Regions from separate parts of the Exiguobacterium sp. FD-YE-25-4 genome, predicted to be linked through region 1. Evidence: predicted binding sites of a transcription regulator. Region 1 holds the regulator's gene; the other holds the start of a gene.
The links. Region 1 encodes Rex, which represses fermentation and respiration genes when NADH is low (regulators of the CRP and FNR family bind a similar motif). Its sites were predicted from a motif close to TTGTGAAATATTTCACAA; they were not measured.
Positions count from the first base shown of each region.

Region 2: the regulator Rex is predicted to act here: its motif matches at 1,713-1,730, upstream of AC13H5_RS09250 (L-lactate dehydrogenase).

Region 1 covers NZ_CM168041.1:383,574-387,034, forward strand. The annotation lists gene AC13H5_RS02030 (ABC-F family ATP-binding cassette domain-containing protein) at 1-938, opposite strand, end outside; gene AC13H5_RS02035 (redox-sensing transcriptional repressor Rex) at 1,088-1,744, shown strand; gene AC13H5_RS02040 (twin-arginine translocase TatA/TatE family subunit) at 1,744-1,962, shown strand; gene tatC (twin-arginine translocase subunit TatC) at 1,966-2,754, shown strand; gene AC13H5_RS02050 (hypothetical protein) at 2,895-3,461, shown strand, end outside.
Region 2 covers NZ_CM168041.1:1,776,412-1,779,872, reverse strand. The annotation lists gene AC13H5_RS09270 (1,4-alpha-glucan branching protein domain-containing protein) at 1-71, shown strand, start outside; gene rpmG (50S ribosomal protein L33) at 156-320, shown strand; gene AC13H5_RS09260 (5-formyltetrahydrofolate cyclo-ligase) at 376-930, shown strand; gene AC13H5_RS09255 (DUF92 domain-containing protein) at 909-1,679, shown strand; gene AC13H5_RS09250 (L-lactate dehydrogenase) at 1,849-2,805, shown strand; gene AC13H5_RS09245 (rhomboid family intramembrane serine protease) at 2,958-3,461, shown strand, end outside.

The DNA.
Region 1 (3,461 bases):
TCGTCACCGTCCGGCGCTTCCATCCGGTCGACTTTCTCGAGACGTTTGCGGACGCTCTGGGCCCGCTTCGTCGTCGTCGCCCGGGCGATGTTACGCTGGATGAAGTCCTGCATCTTGGCGATTTCTTCTTGCTGGGACTCGAACTGCTTCTTCTCTTGCTCATAGATCGCGGCCTTCTGTTCAAGGTACTTCGTGTAGTTGCCGACGAAGCGACGGCTCCGGTGGCGAGACAGCTCATAGACGACCGAGACGACCCGGTCGAGGAAATAACGGTCGTGGGAGACGATGAGGACGGCGCCTTTATAACCGCTCAAATACTTCTCGAGCCAGCCGAGCGTCTCGATGTCCAAATGGTTCGTCGGCTCATCCAAGATGAGCAGGTCTGGACTTTGAAGGAGCATCTTCGCGAGGGCGAGGCGGGTCCGTTGTCCGCCGGAGAGCGTATCGATGCGGCGCTCGAAGTCGTCCGGATAGAAACGCATCCCGTGAAGGACGGAGCGTATCGTCGCCTCGTATTGATAGCCGCCGCGGTCTTTGAACGTATGCTGTTCTTCATCATAAGACGACAGCAGGCGCTCATAGGCGGCCGGGTCGTTCAAGATGCGCTCAGATCCCATGTCTTGTTCCATGCGACGGAGCGTTTTTTCCTGTTCAATTAAATCGGTGAAGACGGTGAGCATCTCGTTCCAAATCGTCTCGTTCGATTCAAGTCCTGAATCTTGGGCGAGATAGCCGATTGTCACATCTTTTGGCTTCATGATGTCGCCTGAGTCATAGTTATATTCCCCGGCGATGACTTTGAGCAGTGTCGACTTGCCGGCGCCATTCCGGCCGACGAGGGCGACGCGTTCGCCTTCTTGGATTTCGAGTTTGACGTTCTCTAAAATCGGCTCGACGCCGAATGATTTCGATAAGTTATTGACTTGCAGTAGGATCAAGTGAAAAAACCCCTTTCTCTCTATTTAGTATACTGTATTTTTTAGTCTTTTCAGGTATATTCGTTGAGTGGTTATGTGAATTCGTTTACAATCAAGGTGTATGAAATTAGATTCGTTTGAAACGCGTCGTAAAAAGGAGGCTCTTTCCGTTGAGTCAAAACGAACCAAAGATTCCGCAAGCGACAGCCAAACGGTTGCCACTATACTATCGGTTTATCCAAAGCCTGCATTCATCAGGAAAACAGCGTGTCTCTTCTGCTGAACTGAGTGAGGCGGTCAAGGTCGATTCGGCCACGATCCGTCGCGATTTCTCGTACTTCGGTGCGCTCGGTAAAAAGGGATATGGCTATAACGTACAGTATCTGTTAGACTTTTTCCGTAAGACACTGAATCAGGACGAGATTACGAACGTCGCCTTGGTCGGGGTTGGTCATCTCGGGACAGCTTTCGTCAACTATAACTTCCTTAAAAACAATAACACACATATCGTCGTCGGGTTCGACGCAGACGAGACAAAAGTCGGCACGACGATGTCCGGTGTCCCGATTCATCACGTCGATGAGATGGAACAGATTATGAAGCAAAACAAGATTGACGTCGCGATTTTGACGGTGCCGTCTGCCTATGCACAGCCTGTCGCGGATGACTTGGTCCGCTTCGGCATCAAAGGCATCTTGAACTTTACACCGGCCAGGCTTACTGTGCCGGATACGGTCCGCGTCCATCATATCGACTTGTCGATCGAACTCCAGTCGCTCATTTACTTTATGCAACACTATCCATCTGCTGAGGGGGTCCATCAATAATGGAATTACTATTATCGTCACTCGTCGTCGGTATTCCAGGCGGAGCAAGTCTGTTTGTCATCGCGATTATCGCGCTCATCATCTTCGGGCCGAAGAAATTGCCTGAGTTCGGCCGTGCCGCCGGACAGACGCTCCGTGAGTTCAAAAACGCCACGAGTGGCATGATGAACGAGCATGACGAGAAAGACAAGAAAGAAATTGAGAAGAAAGAGCAGTAAGCGATGAGCCATCAACCTGATCAAGAACGGGCACTGTCCGACCACTTGACAGAGCTGCGGAGACGACTGATGCTGTCGGCATTTGTCGTCTTTGCCTTCTTTTTGATTGCTTTGCCGAGTGTCAAATATGTGCTCGCCTATCTCCAGGCCGACCTCGTCGAACGAGGCCTTGAATTGAACGCCTTTGGGGTCGCGGACCCGCTCATGATTTACTTGAACTTGGCGCTCGTCATCGGGCTCGTCGCGGCTGGTCCGTTTCTACTGTATCAACTGTGGGCGTTTGTCGCACCTGGTCTGCATCCGAACGAACGGAAAGCGACGCTCGCTTATATTCCGATCATCTTTATCTTGTTCCTCGTCGGTTTGGCGTTTGCCTACTATTGGTTGTTCCCGCTCGTCCTCGATATCTCGACGGACCTCGGGCAAGACCTTGGTCTGACGCAAATCATCGGGGCGTCGAACTACTTCACGTTCTTGCTGCAACTGACCATCCCATTCGGACTGTTATTCCAGTTACCGGTCGTGACGATGTTCTTGACGCGCATCGGTGTCGTGACGCCGTACTTCCTGTCATCGATTCGGAAGTACGCCTACTTCGCCTTGTTCGTTGTCGCGGCCTTCATCACGCCGCCGGATTTGACGTCGCACCTCATGGTGTCGCTGCCGCTCTTCTTCTTGTATGAGATCAGTTTATCGATTTCCCGCATCACGTACCGGGGCGTGCTCCGTCGTGAGAAAGAGGCGATGGTGAAAGAACAAGTCGATTTGATGAAACAAATGAATGAGAAGTAAACACCATGTCATGCGACGTGGTGTTTTTTTGATTTTAGGGCTATTCAATTTTGAAAAAACAACTTAAAATTAGGAGGGTTAAATCAAAAAATGGATTATTTTTGAAAGTTATACATTCATAAACAGAAATGAGGAGACTGATGAAGAAGTGGTTATGGAGCATGCTCGTGGTGCTCGTCATGATGGTAGCACCGGGAGTTGAAGTCCGAGCAGAGGACTATGCCAAACCGGAAATCATTCCGGCTGGAGAAGTCGTAGGAAACGGCGAATATGTGTGGCGTTCGGGAGATCCGGAGACGCTAGTTCACATTGAGACCGGTGAAGAATATACGTTACCGATTCGCGTGTCTGCTGCTTATAATATGTATGCCATCGGAGACGGCCGATTTATGTTAAAAGGATGGCCGGAATGGGTGATGTGGGATATACGTACGAATGAAGCGAAGACATTCCCAATCGAAGCAGGAAGTGAGAATCGACTCGTCTCAACGAATGTAACAACAGGAATGATGTTATGGGCTGATGACGAAAAGTATATCATCACATCGACGTCAGGTGATATTCTCGGATCGCTCACGAAAGACAGCGATCCGGTATACAGTCTGCTCGATGACGGGAACGTCCTCGCGTTCGCCGACGGTCAAGTGACGAAGCGGACGGTGACAGGAGAGGTGCTTGAGACAATCAGTTCCTATTCAGGACAGGTG
Region 2 (3,461 bases), 1.4 Mb from region 1:
ACGTAAAAACCTGCCTGCCGCTCGATGCTTCGCCATACGGGCAGAAACGTTTGAAAAAGAACACGAAATAACCTTGCTTTTTCAAATAAAACTTGGTAGGATAATTGAGTATGCTTAGACTGTAAAGCAAAAGCACTTGATACAACATCAGTAAGATGGGAGTGAAAGAAATGCGCGTTAAAATCACACTAGCTTGCACAGAAACAGGCGATCGCACGTACATCACGAAGAAAAACAAACGTAACAACCCAGAGCGCCTCGAATTGCGCAAATACAACCCACGTCTCCGTCGTCACACGCTTTACCGCGAAGTGAAATAATGAGACTGGCCGTCACTCATGTGGCGGCCTTTTTTTTGAACAAGGGGGAATTGAAGTGATTGAAAAGAAACTACTCCGGCAAAATGTACATCGTCAAATCCGTGAACTCGACGACCGACCGGACCGGGACCGCGTCATCATACATACATTGACCGAACTGAAGGCGTGGCGAGAGGCGGATACGGTGGCCGTCACGCTCGCCCTCGATTTAGAGATTGATACGTTGCCACTCATTCGCTTAGCTTGGCAGGCAGGAAAATCGGTGTTCGTGCCGAAAGTTACAAAACAGGGACTTACGTTCCATGAAATTCATTCGTTCGAAGACCTTGAGCCGGGCGTCATGGGTATTTTAGAGCCGACGACGGTCGCGACGACGCGGACGATTGACGTCTGTATCGTGCCGGGACGTGTCTTTGACCGATCCGGGTATCGGATCGGCTGGGGTGGGGGGTATTACGACCGTTTTTTAGCGACGTATGAAGGTGTCACCATCTCGTTGGCCTATGACGTCCAACTGCTCGATGACATCCCGGTCGAGCCACACGACATTCCTGTCGAATTTATCGTGACGGAAAGGGAAACGATTCTATGCTCGCCATCTTTCTCGTAACTTGTCTGGTAGCCTTCGCCGGCTATCGTCTGCGCTCACTGACCCGTTCTGGGGCTGTCTTGACGGTCGTGACGGGTACAGTCATTGGGTACGGATTTGGTTGGTTCGGGCTCTATTTGCTCGGTGTCTTCTTTTCGACGTCATCGCTCGCCTCGAAATACCGTTCCCGCGACAAAGAGCCTGTCGATGAAATCGTTGAAAAATCGGGACCTCGTGACTTCGTTCAAGTGCTCGCCAACGGTGGTATCGGGATGGCGACGGCGCTCGGTATGTTGCTTACACCGAACGATGCCTGGTTATTCGCGTACATCGCTTCGATTGCGGCGGCGACGAGCGACACATGGGGCTCCGAGTTCGGGGTGCTCGCCAAACAAAAACCGCGCTCCATTTTGACGTTCCGCGAAGTGGAACCGGGAACGAGTGGCGGGGTGTCTCCGTTCGGGACGTTCATGTCGGTCGCGGGGGCAACGGTCATTATCGTCGCTTCGTTGCCATTTATCGATATCAGCTTACGGTTCGCCGGCTTGTTGATTGCTCTCGGGTTGACCGGAAGCGTTGTCGACACTCTCCTTGGGGCGACGGTTCAACGCAAGTTTCGTTGTCGTGTATGCGGTAAGCTGACCGAGAAGAAAGTCCATCATCACGAGCCGACGACTTACGTTTCAGGCTGGCGCTTTCTCGGCAATGACGCTGTCAACTTTTTGGCGATCGCCTCGGCGGCGGCGATTAGTTTCCTCTTGCTGCGATGAGGGTAGTACAGTCAGTGAAGATGTTTCAAATGAATGTGAATATTGTCACAATATTGCCAAACTGAAAACGGTTTCCCTTGTAGTGAGTGTTTGTGAATGATGTTACAATCTTTATGTAACAGACAAAACAAAAACATGAAACAGATTGTTCGAAGGGTGGAGAATCAATATGGAAACATTAAATCATGCTAAAGTAACACGCGTCGCGCTCGTCGGGGCCGGAGCGGTCGGTGCCAGCTTTGCTTACCAATTGACGACAGCTAGTCTCTGTGAGGAACTTGTGATCATCGATATCAACAAATCGAAAGCTGAAGGGGAAGCAATGGACTTGAATCACGGTGTCTCGTTCGCCTCTTCACCGATGCGCGTCTGGGCAGGAGACTACACAGACTGTGGTGCAGCAGATATCGTCGTCATCACTGCCGGCGCACCGCAAAAACCAGGTGAAACACGTCTCGACCTCGTCGAAAAGAACGCCAAAATCATGAAGTCGATGATTGGGGACATCATGGCATCTGGTTTTGATGGCATCATCATCATCGCCTCAAACCCGGTCGACATCATGACCCACTTGGCTTGGAAATATTCAGGATTACCGAAGCATCGGGTGTTCGGTTCAGGAACGGTACTCGATACGTCACGTCTTCGCTACATGCTCGGTGATTACTTCAACGTCGATCCACGTAACTGCCACGCTTACATTATGGGCGAGCATGGCGACACAGAGTTCGCGGCATGGAGCAACGCCCGTATTTACGGAAAATCGGTCGAACAGTTGCTTGAAGAGAATGACGAGTACACATGGGAAGACCTCGAAGATATCTACGTCAACGTTCGTGACGCAGCCTACCATATCATCGAACGTAAAGGGGCGACGTACTACGCCATCGGTCTTGGTCTCCTTCGTCTTGTCAAAGCCGTGCTTCGCAACGAGAACACGTTATTGACGGTCGGCGCGCACTTGGACGGTGAGTACGGTTTGAACGACATCCACATCGGGGTACCAGCGATCATCAACCGTCAAGGTGTCCGTCAAGTCGTGGAAATCGAGTTATCAGAAGAAGAAAAACAAAAGATGCATCATTCGGCAGAAGTGCTCTTGAAAACGATGCAACCTGTCTTATAAAACCGAGCAATCCTTCGCTCATCACCGTAGCCGGCTAACGCCGCTACGGTTTTTTTTGTCATCCGCTCTTCTCGACACGTTGCATAGAGGCTCTCTTTTGTCGCCAGCTATAATTTCCTTTAAAATAAAAGTATAGAAGGAGGTGACCATCGATGTCAGAGCCAGCTTGTTTTTGGGAAGACGTATATCGTGCGGTCGAATCGGGAGGGCGCATCGAGGGCATCTTAGAGCCGTCGCGGGCACTTTTATTGTTCGACACGAAAGCGGGGGACGTCTATCACCTCTACATACGGACGGACAAAGCCTGGGCGAACCATGTCGGCATGGACGTCGAGGCGGTCATGAACTCGTTTCGATTGGCCCGCATCGGTCGTGAGAAGTTACACGTCCACATTTACGGCGATCCGCTTGTCGATGAGGAGCGCCTATCGTCCCTCACGTTCCCGATTGCGGCGAAAGTGAAGCTCGACATGAGACCGTGTGGGCAAACAGAAGAGTCGTACCGACCACGGGCCGTCGCGCTCGATCAACAACGGAAGAACGAACTAAAGCAACGGTTCTCCTTCGGGAAACCACAATTCGTCTATGGACTCATGTTCGTGACGTTTCTTGTCATGTGGTTCGCCGAATCGATCGGGTCGACGCTCGACCCGAAT